Regions from separate parts of the Streptomyces sp. RLB3-17 genome, predicted to be linked through region 3. Evidence: riboswitches for the same ligand, from Rfam matches in the RefSeq annotation. Region 3 holds a riboswitch; each other region holds the start of a gene.
The links. Region 3 has a riboswitch for cobalamin ahead of FNV62_RS14820 (cobalamin biosynthesis protein). Riboswitches for the same ligand answer to the same signal wherever they lie in the genome.

Region 1 (4,603 bases), 830 kb from region 3:
CCTCCAGGAACGGGAGTTCGCCGCGCAGAAGCACGGCTTCACCGCCGTCAGGCACCAACGCGAGGTCGGCACCGGCTACTTCGACCTGGTCTCCACGGCCGTCAACCCGGCCTCCTCCACGACCGCCCTGGCCGGCTCCACGGAGGAGGAGCAGTTCCACTAGGCCCCGCAAGGTCGCCCGCGCGCACCCTCCCATGACCGGGCGGAAGCCGGGCGACCGTCCCGTCCGGCTCCCGTTCCGCTCCCCCTCCCCCCTCCCCCCGATCAGGAGATCCTGATGTCCACCAGCGCACCGACCCGCCCCGTCCGCGTCCTCGCGGCACCGGGCGACCGGCACCACGAGATCCTCACCCCCGCCGCCCTGGACTTCCTCGGCCGTCTCGCCGACGCCTTCGTCGGACGTCGCCAGGAACTCCTGAAGGAACGCAGGCGGCAGGCCATACGGCTCGCGGCCGGAGCCCCGCTCGACGTCCCCCTCGCCACCGCCGCCGTCCGTGCCGACCTCACCTGGCGGGTGGCCGCGCCGGCTCCCGGACTGACCGACCGCCGCGTGGAGATCACCGGGCCGCCCGACCGCCGTACGACCGTCGACGCGCTCAACTCCGGAGCCCGGGTGTGGATGGCGGACTTCGAGGACGCCACCTCACCCACCTGGGACAACGTCATCGGCGGTCAGCTCAACCTGCTCGATGCCATCGACCGCCGGATCGACTTCACCGCCGAGGAGGGCAAGGAGTACCGGCTGGGCGAACGGCTCGCCACCATCATGGTGCGCCCGCGCGGCTGGCACCTGACGGAGGAGCACCTGGAGTTCGACGGCCGACCCGTGCCCGCCTCCCTCGTCGACTTCGGCCTGTACTTCTCGCCGAAGTGTGCGCGCGGGCCGGGCTGGACACCGTCGTGTGCGAGGTGGACGCGGTCGCCGCCCGCGCCGCACGCGACCGGGTGGCGGCCTCGTTGGACCGCGCGGTGGAGCGCGGCAAGCTGGCGCGAGCCGCGGCACGGGACGCGCTCGACCGGTTGGTCTTCTCCGGCAGCCTCGAAGACCTGGCCGACCGGCAGCTCGTCGTCGAGGCCGTCGTGGAGAACGTCGACGCCAAGACGGAGATCTTCACCGCGCTGGACAAGATCGTCGAGTCCCCGGACGCGGTCCTGGCGAGCAACACCTCCTCCCTGCCCGTCATGCGCCTCGGCAGGGCGACCCGCCGCGCCGACCGCGTCCTCGGCCTGCACTTCTTCAACCCCGTGCCCGTGCTGCCGCTGGTGGAGGTCGTGACCTCCCTGCACACAGCCCCCGAAACGGTCGGCGCCGTCGAGGACTTCGCCACCCGGACCCTGGGCAAGACCGTCATCCGCTCCCAGGACCGCGCCGGCTTCGTCGTCAACGCCCTGCTCATCCCCTACCTGCTGTCGGCCGTCCGCATGACGGAGTCCGGCTTCGCCTCCGCCGCCGACGTCGACACGGGTATGGAACTGGGCTGCGCCCACCCCATGGGCCCGCTGAAACTGGCCGACCTGATCGGCCTCGACACCGTCGCCTCGATCGCGGAGTCCCTGTACGACGAGTTCAAGGAACCCCTCTACGCGCCGCCCCCGCTGCTCCAGCGGATGGTGGAGGCGGGGCTGCTGGGCCGCAAGACCGGCCGCGGGTTCCACGTGTACGGCCAGGAGTGAGCATCCCGGCGCGACCGGGCCGAGGAGCCCGGACCGTGTGTCCCGGCTCACCGTCCGAATGCCGGACGTGATCCGCCGCGCCGGGTGAGTGCCCCATAGGCTGGCCTGTGCAACTGGTTCGCCCCGTCCGCCAGGCGGGATGCGTCGCAAGAGGGAACCCGGTGGGAATCCGGGACTGCCCCGCAGCGGTGAGTGGGAACGACCGCCGTCATACGCACTGGGTCCGGTGAACAGGACCTGGGAAGCGACGGCCACTAGGTGTCCTCCGTCCGAAGGATGTGCCCGCGAGTCCGAAGACCTGCCCGTTGCCCGCGCGCGACCCCTCGTGCGCGGACATCCCGGTGACCTCGTGGGCGGGTCGGCGTATCTATCGGGCGGACGACCGCGCTGAGCCGCGTGGGGGTCGTTCCCGTCCGGTTCGTCACCCCTTCGCGCCCTCGTCCCGTCCCGGGATCCCAGGGAGATATCTCGCGAAGGAGATTTCCGTGACAGCGAAGTCCGCAGCCGCGGCGGCACGGGCCACCGTGTACGGCTACCCCCGCCAGGGACAGGGCCGGGAGCTGAAGAAGGCGATCGAGGGCTACTGGAAGGGCCGCGTCGACGCCGACGCCCTCCGGGCCACCGCCACCGAACTGCGCCGGACCAACTGGGGGCAGCTGGCCGAGGCCGGCATCCACGAGGTACCCACCGGCGACTTCTCGTACTACGACCACGTCCTGGACACCAGCGTCATGGTCGGCGCGATCCCCGAACGCCACCGCGCCGCCGTCGAGGCCGACGCGTTGGACGGCTACTTCGCGATGGCGCGCGGCACCCAGGACGCGGCGCCGCTGGAGATGACGAAGTGGTTCGACACCAACTACCACTATCTGGTGCCCGAGTTGGGTCCCGACACCGCCTTCACGGCCGATTCCACCCAGCAGGTCGCCGCGTTGGGCCAAGCCCTCGCCCTCGGCCTCACCGCGCGCCCCGTCCTCGTGGGCCCCGTCACCTATCTCCTGCTCGCCAAGCCCGCGCCGGGTGTGGCCGCGGACTTCGATCCGCTGACGCTCCTCGACCGGCTGCTGCCCGTGTACGCCCAAGTCCTCACCGACCTCCGCACGGCCGGCGCCGAGTGGGTGCAGCTCGACGAGCCGGCCCTGGTCCAGGACCGTACGCCCGCCGAGCTGAACGCCGCCGCACGCGCCTACCGCGACCTGGGCGGGCTCACCGACCGCCCGAAGCTGTTGGTCGCCTCGTACTTCGACCGGCTCGGTGACGCGCTGCCCGTGCTCGCCAAGGCTCCGGTGGAGGGCCTGGCGCTCGACTTCACCGAGGCCGCCGCCGCCAACCTGGACGCGCTCGCCGCCGTGGGCGGACTGCCCGGCAAGCGTCTGGTCGCCGGTGTCGTCAACGGGCGCAACATCTGGGTCAACGACCTGGAGAAGTCCCTCGCCACCCTCGGCACCCTGCTCGGACTGGCCGACCGGGTCGACGTGGCCGCCTCCTGCTCGCTGCTGCACGTCCCGCTCGACGCCACCGCCGAGCGGGACATCGAGCCGCAGATCCTGCGCTGGCTCGCCTTCGCCCGCCAGAAGACCGCCGAGATCGTCACCCTCGCCAAGGGCCTCGGGGGCGGCACCGACACCATCGCGGCCGAACTCGCCGCCAACCGGGCCGACCTGGCCTCGCGCGCCGGCTCGGCGCTCACCCACGACCCCGCGGTACGCGCCCGCACCGCGGCCGTCACGGCCACCGACGGCCGCCGCTCCCAGCCCTACCGCGAGCGGGCCGCCGCCCAGCGCGCCCACCTGCGGCTGCCCCTGCTGCCGACCACCACCATCGGCTCCTTCCCGCAGACCACCGAACTGCGCACCGCGCGGGCGGACCTGCGCGCGGGACGGATCGACAGCGCCGGATACGAGGACCGCATCAGGGCCGAGATCGGCGAGGTGATCTCCTTCCAGGAGAAGACCGGCCTCGACGTCCTCGTGCACGGCGAGGCCGAACGCAACGACATGGTCCAGTACTTCGCCGAACAGCTCACCGGGTACCTCGCCACGCAGCACGGCTGGGTCCAGTCCTACGGCACCCGCTACGTACGCCCGCCGATCCTGGCCGGCGACATCTCCCGCCCGGAAGCGATGACGGTGCGCTGGACGACGTACGCCCAGTCCCTCACCACCAAGCCGGTCAAGGGCATGCTCACCGGCCCGGTCACCATGCTCGCCTGGTCCTTCGTCCGTGACGACCAGCCCCTCGCCGACACCGCCCGACAGGTCGCCCTCGCCCTGCGCGACGAGGTGAACGACCTCGAGGCTGCCGGGACTTCGGTCATCCAGGTGGACGAACCCGCGCTGCGCGAGACCCTGCCCCTGCGCGCCTGCGACCATCCGGAGTATCTGGCGTGGGCCACCGAGGCGTTCCGCCTCACCACCGCGGGCGTACGCCCGGACACCCAGATCCACACCCACATGTGCTACGCCGAGTTCGGCGACATCGTCCAGGCCATCGACGACCTCGACGCCGACGTCATCAGCCTGGAGGCCGCCCGCTCCCACATGCAGGTCGCCCGCGAACTCGCCGGACACGGCTACCCGCGCGAGGCCGGACCCGGCGTGTACGACATCCACTCCCCACGCGTACCCGGCGCTGACGAGGCGGCGTCTCTGCTGCGCAGGGGACTTGAGGCCATCCCCGCGGAACGACTGTGGGTCAACCCCGACTGCGGCCTGAAGACCCGCGCCTGGCCCGAGACCCGGGCCTCGCTGGAGAACCTGGTCACCGCGGCCCGGACGGTCCGCACGGAGCTGTCCGCGTCCTGAGCCCGTACGGCGGGCCGGGAGAGCACGCCCACCACTTTCCCGGCCCGCCGGCGACCCACCGCACCACAAGCCCCGCGCCCGCACGGAGGCCGGTGACTCACGGGCGCCAGTACAACGCGGGGTCG
Region 2 (4,603 bases), 7.0 Mb from region 3:
ACACGACGCGCCGCGCCGGATCGAATCCCGCGGGCGGCTCGAAGGAGCCGGGCAGGGACCTCGCGTCCGCGATGCGGTCGAGCCGGAACGTGCGGTCCGCGCCGCTCTCGGGCTCCGCTCCGGTGACGTACCACCGGCCCGAGTGGACGACGAGCCCGTACGGGTGCACCGTGCGGACGCTGTGCCGGCCGTCTCCGGCGGTGTACCGGATCGAGATCGGCCGGCGATGGCGGATCGCGTCGGCGATCGAGAGCAGGACCGCGCTCCGCGGTGCGGCTGTCTCGTCGGGCGGCGCGGTGAAGGCGAGGGAGTCGAGCACGGCGTCGAGCCTTCGAGTGAGGCGCTCGGGCAGGACCCGCCGGATCTTGGCCGTGGCCGTCTCATGAGCGGTGCCCGTGGTCGTCGGCAGCCCGGCTCGGCGACCGGCGATCAGGCCGAGCAGCACGGCCAGCGCTTCGTCGTCGCCGAGCATGAGCGGAGGCATGCGCCGACCGGGGGCCAGCCGGTACCCGCCGTAGCGGCCGCGCACCGATTCGACCGGCACGTCGAGGTCGACCAGGTGGTCCACATACCGGCGCACGGTGCGTTCGTCGACGTCGAGCCGCTCGGCGAGTTCGGCGGCTGTCCTGGTGCCGCTCGACTGCAGGAGCTCCAGCAGGGTGAGCACGCGAGCTGTGGGCCTGGGCATGCTCAGAAGTATCCCCGCAATACCGGGCGGAAAGTGTCCGCTATCCCTCCTAGCCTCCGTGAGTACGTATCCCACCCAACTCACCGGGAGATCATCGTGAACCTCGTCTCGATCCGCGTCATCACGGGCGATGTCGCTCGCCTCGTCGACTTCTACGAGCGCGCGACCGGCACCCGGGCGAACTGGTCCAACCAGGACTTCGCCGAGCTCAGGACGGCGTCGGCCACTCTCGCGATCGCCGGCGTGCGCACCGTGCCGCTGTTCGCACCCGACGCCGCCCGTCCGTCCGACAACCGTTCCGTGATCATCGAGTTCCTCGTCGACGACGTGGACGGCGTGTACGAGAACCTGACCGGCTTCGTGGAGGACGTCGTCACCAAGCCCACCACCATGCCTTGGGGCAACCGTTCGCTGCTGTTCCGCGACCCCGACGGCAATCTCGTCAACTTCTTCACCCCGGTCAGCCCTGACGCCGTCAAGAAGTTCGCTTCCTGACGGCGCCGAGGCGGGACTGTCGGGCTGGGCTATGCCACGAAGGTGACCCCTCGCGCCGATGTCATGAGCGGCGTGCGCGGCGGGACGCGTACACCGCCCCGGCACCGAGGGCGACCACCAGGGCCGCGCCGCCCGCGAGGGTGCCGACCGGCGCGCTCGCACCCGTCTCCGCCAGCGGCGGCCCGCTGTCGCTGGGCGACGGCTCGGGGGTGGCGGGCGGCGTCGACGCCAGCGGGGGCACGTCCGGCGTGGTGGGAGGCGTGGTGGAGGGCTTGGGGCTGGTCGGAGGCGGGGTCGTCCCCTCGGCCGGAGGCTGTCCGCCCGCGGGAGTCGTGGGCGTGACCGGGGTGGCGGGAGTGGTCGGGGTCGACTCCGACGGCGTCGGGGTGGGCGAGTCCGACGGGCCGGGGGTGCACGGCTGTTCGCCCCCGTTCCACGCCGCTATGAGGTGGTAGGGGGTGACGACGTTGTCGGGCTCGTAGGGCACGGGGCCGTGTCCCTCCCCCGTCTTCCCGTCGTAGGTGATGTCATCGCCGTACAGGTCGATCTGGCCGTAGCAGTCCGGCGTCTTCACGGAGAGCTTCTGCCAGGTCCGCTTCGCGTCGTCCGTCCCGGCGACGTCGTCGGCGGTGAGGTAGACCGTGGCCTTGTCGACCAGGCTCTGGTGTCCGGAGACGTACCAGTTCGGCCCCTCTGTGGTGTATTCGGCGAGGGACACGGGGTACTTGCAGCCCTCCCCGACCGTCTGGCCCGGAGCCAGCCGGACCTGGACGCTCCCGGGAACGGTGTCCCAGGAATGGAATCCGCCCTGCGAGGTCCAGTCGGCGCCCACGACGTTTCCGTCGGCGCCGACGATGCGGTACTGGACCGTGGCGGACTCGCACGCCCCGGTGGTCGTGGCACTGGCCACCCCCGCGCCGAGCAGGGGCACGGCGGCGGTGGCGAATGCGGTTGTGGCGAGCACAGCCAGAGTTCTGGAGTGTTGCGAACGCGACAAGATGAGCCTCTGTGAAATCGAGAGTGTGGGAGGTGATGGCGCGCGAGTGACCGACGCGGACGGCAGAACTGGATGACCCGACGCGGGATCCGGCGGCAGGCATGCCGCCCAAGCCACTCGTGTCGCTTCGCTCACTTCAGACGCGGCGAAGCGAGCTGGATTCTTCCAACTTTTAACAACTCCCGTCAATCCTTCACGGGTTGGCCACTTCCTCCATGGAACACACCCCGGCGGTAAGGGACTTACGACACGAGAAGGCCCCCGGACGGTTCCGGGGGCCCTCACTCGTGTGGCGGGTCGTGTCAGCTGGGGACGGCGACCCGTCCGCTCGCGGCGGCCGTCACCGGCTTGGGATTCAGCAACCGCTCGGCCAACTCGCCGAAGACCAGGCCGAATCCGCCCCACAGGACGGTCTGGATGGCCAGTGCGGAAAGACGGAACCGCCACAGCAGGGTGGCCGGGAAGTCCTTCGGCACCTCGTTGATGACCGGCAGGAACGCGTACGCCAGACCGATCACGACGGCGAAGGCGGCCACCGCGCCGACGGTGGCGTACCAGGTGCCGATCCTGGGTGCCAGTCGCTTGCCCAGGATGGTGGCGGCGATCGCGAGGAGCACGCTGAGCACCATCATCAGGAAGTACAGGGTGGTCCGCTTGCCGATGGTGTCGGGGTTGCCGACCGACGGCGGGTTGGCCGGGTACTTCAGGAACGGCACGACGTACACGGCCAGCAACGCGCAGCCGGACAGCAGCAGTGCGGTCGCCCGCGGGCTGAAGCGGCCGACGCGGCCGAGCGCGAAGGAGAAGGCGAGCGCGGCGATGCCGCCGAAGGCGACGCCGTAGACCAGGACGCCGGTGGCGAGACCGGCGGTGGACTGCAGAGAGCGGGAGACGATCTCCATCTCGTGCTCGTGGGAGTGGGCCGCCTCGAAGCTGATCGCGCTGTCGACGTTCGGCTCACCGAGGAAGTAGGCGGCAACCAGGGCGAGCAGGCCGGCGCCGAGGCCGGCCAGCATGCCCCGCACGAGCAGATTTCTTACCGTTGCGGAGTTCATGGCAGTGCTGGGGTTCCCCTCGGTCAGTGGCAGGGGAAGCCGAGAAGGTGGCGGGCGTCGTGGACCCACTCGTGGACGTCCGAGCCGGAGACGACGGAGGTGGCGCCCTGTTCGGCACCGACGAAGTACAGCAGGACGAGCATCAGGATGCCGAAGAAGACCGCCCACGGAGCTATCGCCTTGAGCGGCAGCTTGGCGGGGACGACGGGGGTGGTGGTTGTCGGCTGGGCGACGGTCTGCGCCATGGCAGGACCTCCTCGGGAGTTCGCGTCCCATCTCGGTGGTGCACTGGACGACGGCTACGGGTCTGACTCACGAGAGGTCCCAGCGGGCTGGAGCCTCTCGTTCACAGTGGCGCGACCGTGCCGGTTTCCCACCGGCTTCCGTCTTGCCGTCATCGATATCGCACCGACCGTACCGCGTGTCGGGTGCGGGGCCAAGACCGCGCCACCTGGCGTGATCTTCCTCTCGCACCAGGTGGCCTGTCCCGCGTGAACAGCGGGTCAGCGGTGGCGGAACCCAGCTGAGTTCGGGCCCCGGCCTCGCTCTCAGACCGAGGGGGACCGGTCCGCGTCCTGGGACTCGGGCGTGTCCGTCGTACGACCGAGCTTCTGTGCCTCCTCCAGCGTGCGAGCCCGGCGGAGGGGGGAGAACGTGAGCCAGAACGAGACGACGAGGTAGGAGATCCCGACGGCCCACAGGGCCCTGCCGGGTGACAGGGCGTCGGCCAGGGCACCGCCGACGACGGCTCCCAGAGGCAGCGTCCCCAGGGCGACAAGGCGGTAGCTCGCGGTCACCGCGCCGATCTGGTGCTCCGGCGGAATGGCCTGTCGCAGGCTGACGGCGAACACGTTGAACAGCGCGACACCGAAGCCGTTCACCATCATGGCGACCGACGCGAGCACGGCGACGTACCCGCCGACCTGGCTGACGGCGGGTACGAGCAGCAGACCCACCGCGGCCAGCACCGCGCCCAGCGCCAGCACACCGCCGACGGCCCACCGTCGGGTGAGCCGGGTGGCGCAGAGCGAACCGATCAGGGCACCCACACTGCCGATGCCGGTGATCACGCCCACGGTGGTGCCGCTCATGTCGAGGTCACGGACGGCGAACACCAGGAAGACGGTCAGGAAGGCCTTCTCGTGCAGGTTCGACAGGCCGGCCTGAACGCACAGGTCCCGGATCGGGCGCAGGGACCAGGTGTAGCGGAGCCCGGAGCCGATCGCCTTCAGTGCCGACTCACGTGGCTGTTCGGGGGCCTTGACGCCCCGCAGCAGCAGACCGCTCACGGCGGCACCGGCGGAGCACGCGGCGGCCACCGTCAGGGTCGGCGACACCCCCAACTGGCCGACGAGGAAGCCGGCCGCG
Region 3 (4,603 bases):
CCTTCAGCTTCCGCAGGCCCTCCTCCCAGGCACGCTTGCCGCCCAGGAGTCGTACGACGGCGATGTCCGCGCCCTCGACGAGGGACGGCAGTTCGCCCTCGACCTCCACCCGGGTGGGGTTGCCGATCCGGTACGGGGCGCCGGAGGCACGCGCCGCCAGCAGATCGGTGTCGGCGGTCGACAACAACAACACTGTGCTCATGCGGGCGCTCCCGGTGGAATGAAAGGCAATCCTTGCGGCGCGCCCGACTCGATGAGCCGCCACAGCGCGTCCGTGTCCGCGTGTTCCTCGATCAGATCGCCGAGCCGGTCGAGCTGCTCCTCGCGCAGCGCCGCGAACGACGTGTCGGCGGCCGGCACGAAACGACGGCCCGCGGCGGCCGCCACCTCGCGCAGGAAGGCGCGCCGGAAGCCGTCCGACTCCAGCGAGCCGTGCCAGTGCGTGCCCCAGACGGCACCGACCCGGCAGCCGTCCAAGAACGGTTCACCGCCCGTCACATCGGCGACGCCGTGGTGGATCTCGTAGCCCTCGACGTGCTCGCCGAGCGCCTCCCCGACGGGCCGGGTCAGGGTCTTCTCGCGTGCGAACCGCACGCGGACCGGCAGGAGTCCGAGCCCGTCGACATGACCGGCGCGCGACTCGACCTCGTCCTCGATGTGCTCGCCCAGGACCTGGAAACCGCCGCAGATGCCCAGCACGGGCCGCCCCTCGGCGGCTCTGCGCAGGATGGCGTCCGCGAGTCCGCGCTCGCGCAGCCACTCCAGCGCCTTCACCGTCCCCCGGGTCCCGGGGACGACGACGAGGTCGGCGTCGGCCAGCTCCTCGGCCCGGTCCACGAACCGCACGACGACACCCGGCTCGGCGGCCAGCGCGTCCACGTCCGTGAAGTTGGACATCAGCGGGATCGCGCAGACGGCGACGCGCAGTACGTCCTCACCGACGGGGGAGGTCACTCGGGACTCCCGGACCGCTCCCCGCAGCGACACCCGCAGCCCGTCCTCCTCGTCGATGCCGAGGCCGTGCCGGAACGGCAGGACGCCGTACGTACGCCGCCCGGTGAGGCCGTGGAGCATGTCGAGCCCCGGCTCCAGCAGGGAGACGTCCCCCCTGAACTTGTTGACGAGGAACCCGGCGACGAACTCCTGGTCCTCCCGCGACAGCAGCGTGACCGTCCCGAAGAACGAGGCGAACACACCCCCGCGGTCGATGTCGCCGACGACGAGCACGGGCAGCCGCGCATTGCGCGCGATCCCCATGTTCACGATGTCGGTCCGCCGCAGATTGATCTCGGCAGGACTGCCGGCCCCCTCACAGATCACCGCGTCATACGTGCCCCGCAACTCGGCGAGACAGTCCAGCACGGTGGTGAGGAGGGCTTCCTGCCGCCCCCCGTGGTAGCCGCGCGCGGTCATCTCGCCCACGGGCTTTCCCATGAGGACGACCTGACTGCTCCGGTCGCTGCCCGGCTTGAGCAGCACGGGGTTCATGAGCGCGGTCGGCTCCACCCGGGCGGCCTGCGCCTGCATGGCCTGCGCGCGCCCGATCTCGGCGCCCTCACGCGTCACGAACGAGTTCAGGGACATGTTCTGCGCCTTGAAGGGCGCGACCTTGACGCCCTGGCGCACCAGCCACCGGCAGATCCCGGCGGTCACGACGCTCTTGCCCGCGTCGGAGGTGGTTCCGGCGACGAGCAGCCCGCCGCTCATGACGTACGCCCCTTCCTGAGAAGCCTCTGTACGAGCAGCCGTCCGCCGGCGCTCACGCCGAGGGCGAGCCAGCCGACACGCCGTGACAGCCGTACGGCCCGCTCGATGTCGTCGACGTGCACGGCGCGTCCGGCGCCGTTGAGTTCGGGCCGGTGCTCGACGCGCCCGCCGTAGGAGAGGGTGCCGCCCAGGCGCACCCCGAGCGCCCCCGCGAACGAGGCCTCCACGGGCCCGGCGTTGGGGCTCGGATGCTTGACGGCGTCGGCGCGCCAGGCGCGCAGGGCCCCTCGGGGACTGTCACCCGCGAGGGCGGCGAGCACGGCGGTGAGACGAGCCCCCGGCCACCCGGCGACGTCGTCGAGCCGAGCCGAGGCCCACCCGTACCGCCGGTACCTGGGCGACCGGTGACCGACCATGGCGTCAAGGGTGTTGACGGCCCGAAAGCCCACGAGCCCCGGGACGCCGGCCACGGCACCCCACACCAGGGCGCCCACCACGGCGTCGGAGGTGTTCTCGGCGACGGACTCGACGACGGCGCGCGCGATGCCGTCGGCGCCGAGGGCCTGGGGATCGCGCCCGCACAGATGCGGCAGCCGCTCCCGGGCCGTCTCGATCTCCCCGTCCGCGAGGGCGGCACCGATCGCCCGGGCCTCCCGCCCGAGCGTGGTGCCCCCGACAACGGCCCAGGTGGCGGCGGCCGTCAGCGCGAGGGACGCGGCATGTGAGGGGCGTACGGCACGGGAAGCGGCGGCGGCGAGTCCGGCGGCACCGCCCACACACACAGCGGTGTGCAGCGCGCCCCACCCGCGGTGGTCCCGCCACAGCACCCGCTCCACGGCTGCCGCGCTCCGTCCGAACGCGGCGACCGGATGCCCCCGGCGGGGATCACCGAGCAGCAGGTCACCGAGGAGTCCGGCGGCGGCGCCGTACGCGAAGACGCGATCGGCACGCACGGGGTCAGCCGACCGTCAGGTCGGGTGGAACCATCGCTCGCAGGGCACTTGGGCAGCCGCGCATGGCGTTATGTCCTCACTCAGGGTGTCCGCGCCCTGGTTCGACGAGACCGGCGGGGAGAGTTCCTGGCTCCCGGGGAGTTTCCTTCCCCGGTCACAGTGGCGGGACCGCGCCGGATTCACACCGGCTTCCTCTTCTGTCGCCGTACTTGGCTCCGGCAGTCCACCACGGGTTGGAAGACCCGTCAACTTGCTGTTGACCTGCGCGGGGAGAGTGTGCGAAGGCCCACATACAGGTGGGGTGCGGGACGGTGATCCGTCCCGCACCCCACTCGAAGTGGTGCCCGTTTTGGGTTACTTGCCGACGATCAGGAAGATGCCGTACGCCACCGCCGCGGCGCACGCCGCGAAGCAGACGTACGCGCCGGTGACCGCGAGGGTCGCGGAGCCGCCCTGGGCGGACGCGGACTCGCGCTTGGAGAGGCCGACGATGCCGAGGGTGAAGAGGCCGACGAGGCCGACGGTGGTCACGAGGCTGACTCCGAACACGGAGCCGAGGGCTGCCCAGTCGATGTGCATGCTGTTCTGTCCTTACACCGTGGCCGGGCGGGTGGGCTCCGCGTCCGGGGACGGGATGGTGGTCTTCAGGTCGCCGGACAGGTCGCCGGTGACGGGGCCCGCGGGCGGCGGGGTGACGGCGGCGATCGCGGCGGTGACGACGCCCGCGGGTTCGGCGTCGACGTCGTTGACGTTGTCGACGGTGACCGGCTGGCGGCGGGAGAGCTTCCAGATGGTGCCGGCGCCGGCGACGAGCAGCGCGCCGGTGAGGACGATGCCCCAGGTGCCCTGCTTGGTCAGGAACTCGGCGGAGGCACCGGCCAGACCGGCGGCCGGCAGGGTCAGGCCCCAGGCGACGAACATCCGCGTGGCGGTCGACCAGCGGACCACGCCGCCCTTGCGGCCGAGGCCCGAGCCCATCACGGCGCCGGAGCAGACCTGGGTGGTGGAGAGGGAGAAGCCGATGTGCGAGGAGGCCAGGATGGCCGTCGCGGCGCTGGTCTGGGCGGCGAAGCCCTGCGGCGGCGCGAGGTCCGTGAGGCCCTTGCCCAAGGTGCGGATGATGCGCCAGCCGCCCAGGTAGGTGCCGAGCGCGATGGCCGTACCGGCCGAGACGATGACCCACAGCGGGGGGTTCGAGCCCGGGGCGATGACGCCGCCGGTGACCAGGGCGAGGGTGATGATGCCCATCGTCTTCTGGGCGTCGTTCGTGCCGTGCGCCAGGGAGACCAGGCCGGCGGAGGCGATCTGGCCGGCGCGATAGCCCTTGGCGGTCGCCTTCTCGTCGGCGCGGTTGCCGATCCGGTACGTCAGCCGGGTGGCCAGCATCGCGGCGAGTCCGGCCACGACGGGCGCGGCGACCGCGGGGATCAGCACCTTGGTGACGACGGTCGAGCCGTTCACCGACGACCAGCCGGCCGACATGACCGCGGCGCCGATCAGACCGCCGAACAGTGCGTGGGAGGAACTGGAGGGCAGACCCAGAAGCCAGGTCAGCAGATTCCAGAGGATGGCGCCGACGAGCGCCGCGAAGATCACTTGGACGCGTATGCCCTCTTCGTTGATGATCCCGCCGGAGATCGTCTTGGCGACCTCCACGGAGAGGAACGCGCCGACGAGGTTCAGCACGGCGGACATGGCCACCGCCGTCTTGGGCTTCAGAGCGCCGGTCGAGATGGTGGTCGCCATCGCGTTGGCAGTGTCGTGGAAACCGTTCGTGAAATCGAACACGAGAGCGGTGACGATCACGATTCCGAGGAGGAGCGTGATGTGTTCCATTTACCCAGGCTTCTGTTTGGCGTCAGTGGCAGGTGGACCGTAGGCAACCTGAGTGAACGGAAGATGAACTGGGGCGGGCGCTGGGGTGTCTCAAACGGTGGACCGCC
Region 4 (4,603 bases), 660 kb from region 3:
TCACCGCCGAACTCGACGCCCTTCTCACCCCCGAACTGGGCCCCGAGGACTTCGTCACCGCGGTGCTCGCCGAGTTCGCGCCCGGCGAGGTGCGGCTCGTCAACTGCGGCCATCCGCCCCCGCTGCGCTCCGGCCGGCGCATCGAACTCCTCGAACCCCCCGTCCCCACCCCGCCGTTGGGCCTCGGTCCCGATCCGCGCCAGTACCGCGTACGGCTCCAGCCCGGCGACCGGCTGCTCCTCTACACCGACGGCCTCACCGAGGCCCGTGACGCGGAGGGCGCCCCCTTCCCCCTCCTCGGCGAGGCGGCGCTCGCCCTGCGCGAGCCGCTCCCCGACGAGGCCCTGCGGTCCCTGCACGCCCGCCTGCTCGCCCACACCGGAGCCGCCCTCGCCGACGATCTCGCCCTGGTCCTGTGCCAGCCCACGGAGGCAACCATTCCGACACCCGTGCCGTGACCGATGCCGTTGGTGCGAGACATCTGGCGCCACACCACTCAGAGGAGCAACGTCCGGATCAACTTCTCGGCGCTCCCGAGGAGTTGGACCTTGTGTGCGCTCATGGTCGGATTGGCGGCCCGCCGCACCCGCGCCTCCGCGAGCCCCTCCTCCGTCACCCGGTCCGCGTTCCCGTCGAGCATCGCGACCAGCGTCTCGCGGGCCAACTCCGCGTAGACCTCACCGCCGACGGCGACCTGCGCGAGGATCACGGCGGACATGCCCCAGTCCAGGCCGGGCGGCCCGTCCTCGGCGTTGGACCAGTCGATGACCTTCGGGCCGTCCGGGGTGAGCATCACGTTGTCCGGGTGCAGATCCAGGTGCAGTACGCGGACGCCCGCGTCGCCGGAACCCCGACCGGGCACGGCGTGCAGCGCGCGCAGCAGTCCGGCGAGCACGCCACCACCCTCCCGCGCGCCGATCTCCCCCGTCTCGAACGCCGCCAGCATGGTCGGCCCCGAAAGCCGCTCCATCACCATCTCGGTCCGGCTCGCCGCCCGCACGGCCGGCGCCGGATACCCATGCCCCCGCACGTACTCCATCACCGCCGCCTCGGCCGACGCGTCCCCCCACCCGTCCCGGTCGCGCCGCACCACCCAGCCCCGCTCCCCCTCCACCTCGAACACATCCGCCGAACGACCCGAACCGATCAGTCTCCCCGTCCTCATGCCGCCGAACCTATCCGGGTACCGCCGCCATCCGCTCCTACCGGGCGAGTACGTGGCGGGCGAGGCGGGCTCGGGGCGGGGCCAGTTCGGTGTCGAGGGCGTGCTGTCGTTCGTCGTCCGTGACCACCGCGGCGGCCACGGCGGGCCTGGCGAGCAGGCAGGCCCGGCGCAGGTGCGTCGGTGGGTGGGTGGAGTCGACGCTGTGTCCGCGCAGGATTCCGACGCGGCGCTGGCGCTCGTACTCGTGCTCGGGGATCGAGTCCACGTGGGCGGCCAGCTGGTCCCACAGATCGCGCCACGGCTCGCGACGCTCCGCGTCCTGGGCCCGGATCACCTGGCCGACGTTGGACATGCGGAGCAGCAGGGTCTCCGCCGAGTCGGTCACGAGGAGGCGGTCCATGAGCGCCACGGCGGCCTCGCTGGAACCGGCCCGGGCCGCGGCGGCGTCGGCCAGGTACTCGGCGCGCTGCTTCGCGCGCATCGTCAGCTGGTCGAGCAGCATCAGCAGGCCCTGGGCGGCTCCGTAGGGCAGCAGATAGAGCACGTTGAGCGCCATCTCGGGGACGGTGGGGTGAGAGATCGGGCGCATCAGATAGCGCCATGTGGCCAGGGACTGGAGCGCGTTGGCGATGACCAGTCCCTGCCGGGTGTCCCCGTTGGCGTAGTGACCGAGTTCGTGTCCGAGCAGCGCGATCCGCTGTTGCGGGGTGGTGATCTCCCAGAGCCCGAGCCCGATGGCCAGCAGTCGGCGCCGGCGCGCTCCGTACGTGGTCACGCTCGCGTTGACGTCGGTCGTCAGGGCGATGGCGTGGACCCCGGTCGTACCGACGACGGAGGCGATCTCGTCGACGAGGGCGAACAGCTGGGGCGCCTCGGCCCGGTGCAGCACGGGCGCGTCGTCCGGCAGCCGTCCGAAGCGGGGCCGAAGGAGCCAGGCCAGCAGGAGAAGGATCACTCCCACCACCGGCAGAGCGGTGCCCCAGCCGAGTATCACCAGCAGGACCCCCGTGCCGAGCAGGGCGATCGTGGCGCCGTGGATGGCCAGCGCGACGGCGTACGCCAGGACAGCGGCCGTATCGCGGCGCGGACGCGGATCGCCGTCGGCCGACACCTCGGCCAGCAGTGCCTCCCCGTGCCGCCGGGCCAGCGACCGCCGCAGTCCCTCCAGCCGCCCCGGTCTCTCTTCCGGCTCGCCGGGATCCACATTCCATCCGCAGGCCGCACACCACGCCGTGAACCGCGGGTCGGTGCGCACCTCAGTGCTGCATTCCGGGCACGACTGAGCTTTCTCGTCCACAGTGCCGCGCATCTTCGTGTCCCCCCTGACTCCAAGTCCCCCCCGGGACCGGCGAATTCCGACGTGTTCGAACAGAGCACGTCGCGAGCGCAGCATAGGCCCGCGAGGGGGCCGCACAGCCACTCCTCAGGCGATTCCTACGGGCCGGTACAGTGAGCAGGTCGTCATCACACCCGTACGCGGAGAAGCCGGTGCAATTCCGGCGCTGACCCGCAACCGTGAGCCACCCGCAGGGGTGGCGAGCCGGATCGCCTCGTGCGGGACGTGACCGGCTCGTGCCACCGGCAGCCCGTCGGTGGCCGGCACCGTCGAGGGATACGGGGCCGGAGCCGCTCGGGGCCAAGCCTGCGCCCGGTGCTGCCCGGCTTCCGCAGGGAGAGTCATGATTGTTCGCCGCAGCGCCGCGGTACTGGCCGCCACCGTAGTGATCGGTACGGCCCTGGCCCCGGCCGCCGTGGCCGAGGGCGCCTCGCCTTCGCCCGCCCCGGCGATACCCTCCGGCCTCTACGGCACCTCCGACCCCACCTACGACGGCGTCTGGCGGCAGTCCCTCGCGCTGCTCGCCCAGCACACCGTCGGTGTGAAGCCCGCGGCGAAGGCCGTCGACTGGCTGGCCGGGCAGCAGTGCGCGAGCGGGGCGTTCGCGGCATACCGCGCCGACGCGGCAGCGAAGTGCGACGCCAAGACGATGGTCGACACCAACAGCACCTCGGCGGCCGTACAGGCCCTCGCCGCGCTCGGCGGCCACGGCGGCGAGACGGGCAAGGCCGTCGCGTGGCTGAAGTCCGTGCAGAACAAGGACGGCGGCTGGGGCTACACGGCGGGCGGCGCGAGCGACGCGAACTCCACGTCCGTGGTGATCGGGGCACTGGCGGCGATGGGCACCAAGCCGGCGGACGTCTCCAAGGGCGGCAAGTCGCCGTACGACGCCCTCGTCAAGCTGTCGATCCCGTGCGGCGGGACCGACGGGGGCGCGTTCGCCTACCAGCCGGACAAGAAGGGCAAGCTCGCGGCCAACGCGGACGCGACGGCGGCGGCCGTGGTCGGAGCCCTGGGCAAGGGCCTCGCCGGTGAGCCCCTGAAGCCCGTGGCCGACCCCCTCTCCTGCAAGGCCGCCGACAGCCCCCAGCGGGCGGCCCAGAACGGTGCCGCGTACCTCGTCAAGGCGCTCGCCAAGGACCACCACCTCACGTCGGTGATGCCCGGCGCCAAGAACCAGCCCGACTACGGCAACACGGCGGACGCGGTCGTCGCGCTCGCGACCGCCGGGCACGGCGACAAGGCGGCCGACGCGATGCGCTGGCTGGAGACCCACTCCGCGCAGTGGGCCGAGCAGTCCGGACCCGCCGCGTACGCGCAGCTCGTCCTCGCCGCCGACGCGGCGACGTTCGACCCGCGCGACTTCGGCGGCCAGGACCTCGTCAAGCAGCTCAACGCCACCGGCCCCGCGCCCGCGTCCCTCCCTGCGGAACCCACGGCGTCCGCGTCCGCCGCGGAAGCCGCGAAGAAGAAGGACGACAGCGGCGTCAGCGTCTGGTGGATCATCGGCGTCGGTCTCGTCGGCGGCATCGGCATCGGCTTCCTGATCAGCGCCCGCAACAAGAAGCAGCAGCCGTGAACCGCCGTCGGACGTACGCGCTGGTCCTGTCCCTGCTCCTCCTCGTCATCGGCGGCGCGGGACAGGCTCAAGCCGTCGGCTACCGCTACTGGTCGTTCTGGGACCTGACCGGCGGGAAGTGGAATTACGCGACGCAGGGCCCGTCGACCGCGCGACCGTCCGACGGCGACGTACAGGGCTTCCGTTTCGCGGTGAGCGCGGACTCGCAGGACGCCTCCAAGCCACGCGGCCACGCCGACTTCGCGTCCATCTGCGCGAAGACGCCCGCCCAGGCGGGCCACAAGCGGGTGGCCCTCGTCATCGACTCGGGCACGACCGCGGACGCCCCGGGCGGCGAGACGCCGCCCGCACCGCGGACGGTCTGTGCCCGCGTCCCCGCCGACGCGACCACGGCCGAGGCCCTCGCGACGGTCGCCAAGCCTCTCCGCTACGACACCAACGCCCTCCTGTGCGCCATCTCGGGCTACCCGGGGAAGGGCTGCGGCGACCAGGTCGCGACGTCACACACCGCGCCCGCCACCAC

Region 1: linked by a shared signal. The riboswitch ahead of metE (5-methyltetrahydropteroyltriglutamate--homocysteine S-methyltransferase) and the one ahead of FNV62_RS14820 (cobalamin biosynthesis protein) in region 3 are both predicted to bind cobalamin.
Region 2: linked by a shared signal. The riboswitch ahead of FNV62_RS45625 (CbtB domain-containing protein) and the one ahead of FNV62_RS14820 (cobalamin biosynthesis protein) in region 3 are both predicted to bind cobalamin.
Region 4: linked by a shared signal. The riboswitch ahead of FNV62_RS17735 (prenyltransferase/squalene oxidase repeat-containing protein) and the one ahead of FNV62_RS14820 (cobalamin biosynthesis protein) in region 3 are both predicted to bind cobalamin.

Annotation. Positions count from the first base shown of each region.
Region 1 is NZ_CP041610.2:2,336,516-2,341,118, forward strand. It holds gene aceA (isocitrate lyase) at 1-163, shown strand, start outside; partial or broken gene FNV62_RS10965 (malate synthase A) at 278-862, shown strand; gene FNV62_RS10970 (3-hydroxybutyryl-CoA dehydrogenase) at 784-1,674, shown strand; cobalamin riboswitch at 1,772-1,995, shown strand; gene metE (5-methyltetrahydropteroyltriglutamate--homocysteine S-methyltransferase) at 2,160-4,478, shown strand; gene FNV62_RS10980 (GNAT family N-acetyltransferase) at 4,576-4,603, opposite strand, start outside.
Region 2 is NZ_CP041610.2:10,167,030-10,171,632, reverse strand. It holds gene FNV62_RS45645 (helix-turn-helix transcriptional regulator) at 1-688, opposite strand, end outside; gene FNV62_RS45640 (VOC family protein) at 785-1,183, shown strand; gene FNV62_RS45635 (hypothetical protein) at 1,245-2,147, opposite strand; gene FNV62_RS45630 (CbtA family protein) at 2,483-3,235, opposite strand; gene FNV62_RS45625 (CbtB domain-containing protein) at 3,259-3,480, opposite strand; cobalamin riboswitch at 3,515-3,663, opposite strand; gene FNV62_RS45620 (MFS transporter) at 3,784-4,603, opposite strand, start outside.
Region 3 is NZ_CP041610.2:3,171,452-3,176,054, reverse strand. It holds gene cobN (cobaltochelatase subunit CobN) at 1-202, opposite strand, end outside; gene FNV62_RS14825 (cobyric acid synthase) at 199-1,707, opposite strand; gene FNV62_RS14820 (cobalamin biosynthesis protein) at 1,704-2,660, opposite strand; cobalamin riboswitch at 2,760-2,903, opposite strand; gene FNV62_RS14815 (hypothetical protein) at 3,015-3,239, opposite strand; gene FNV62_RS14810 (inorganic phosphate transporter) at 3,252-4,496, opposite strand.
Region 4 is NZ_CP041610.2:3,829,766-3,834,368, forward strand. It holds gene FNV62_RS17720 (PP2C family protein-serine/threonine phosphatase) at 1-458, shown strand, start outside; gene FNV62_RS17725 (phosphotransferase family protein) at 497-1,165, opposite strand; gene FNV62_RS17730 (M48 family metallopeptidase) at 1,203-2,369, opposite strand; cobalamin riboswitch at 2,604-2,733, shown strand; gene FNV62_RS17735 (prenyltransferase/squalene oxidase repeat-containing protein) at 2,845-4,080, shown strand; gene FNV62_RS17740 (SCO2322 family protein) at 4,077-4,603, shown strand, end outside.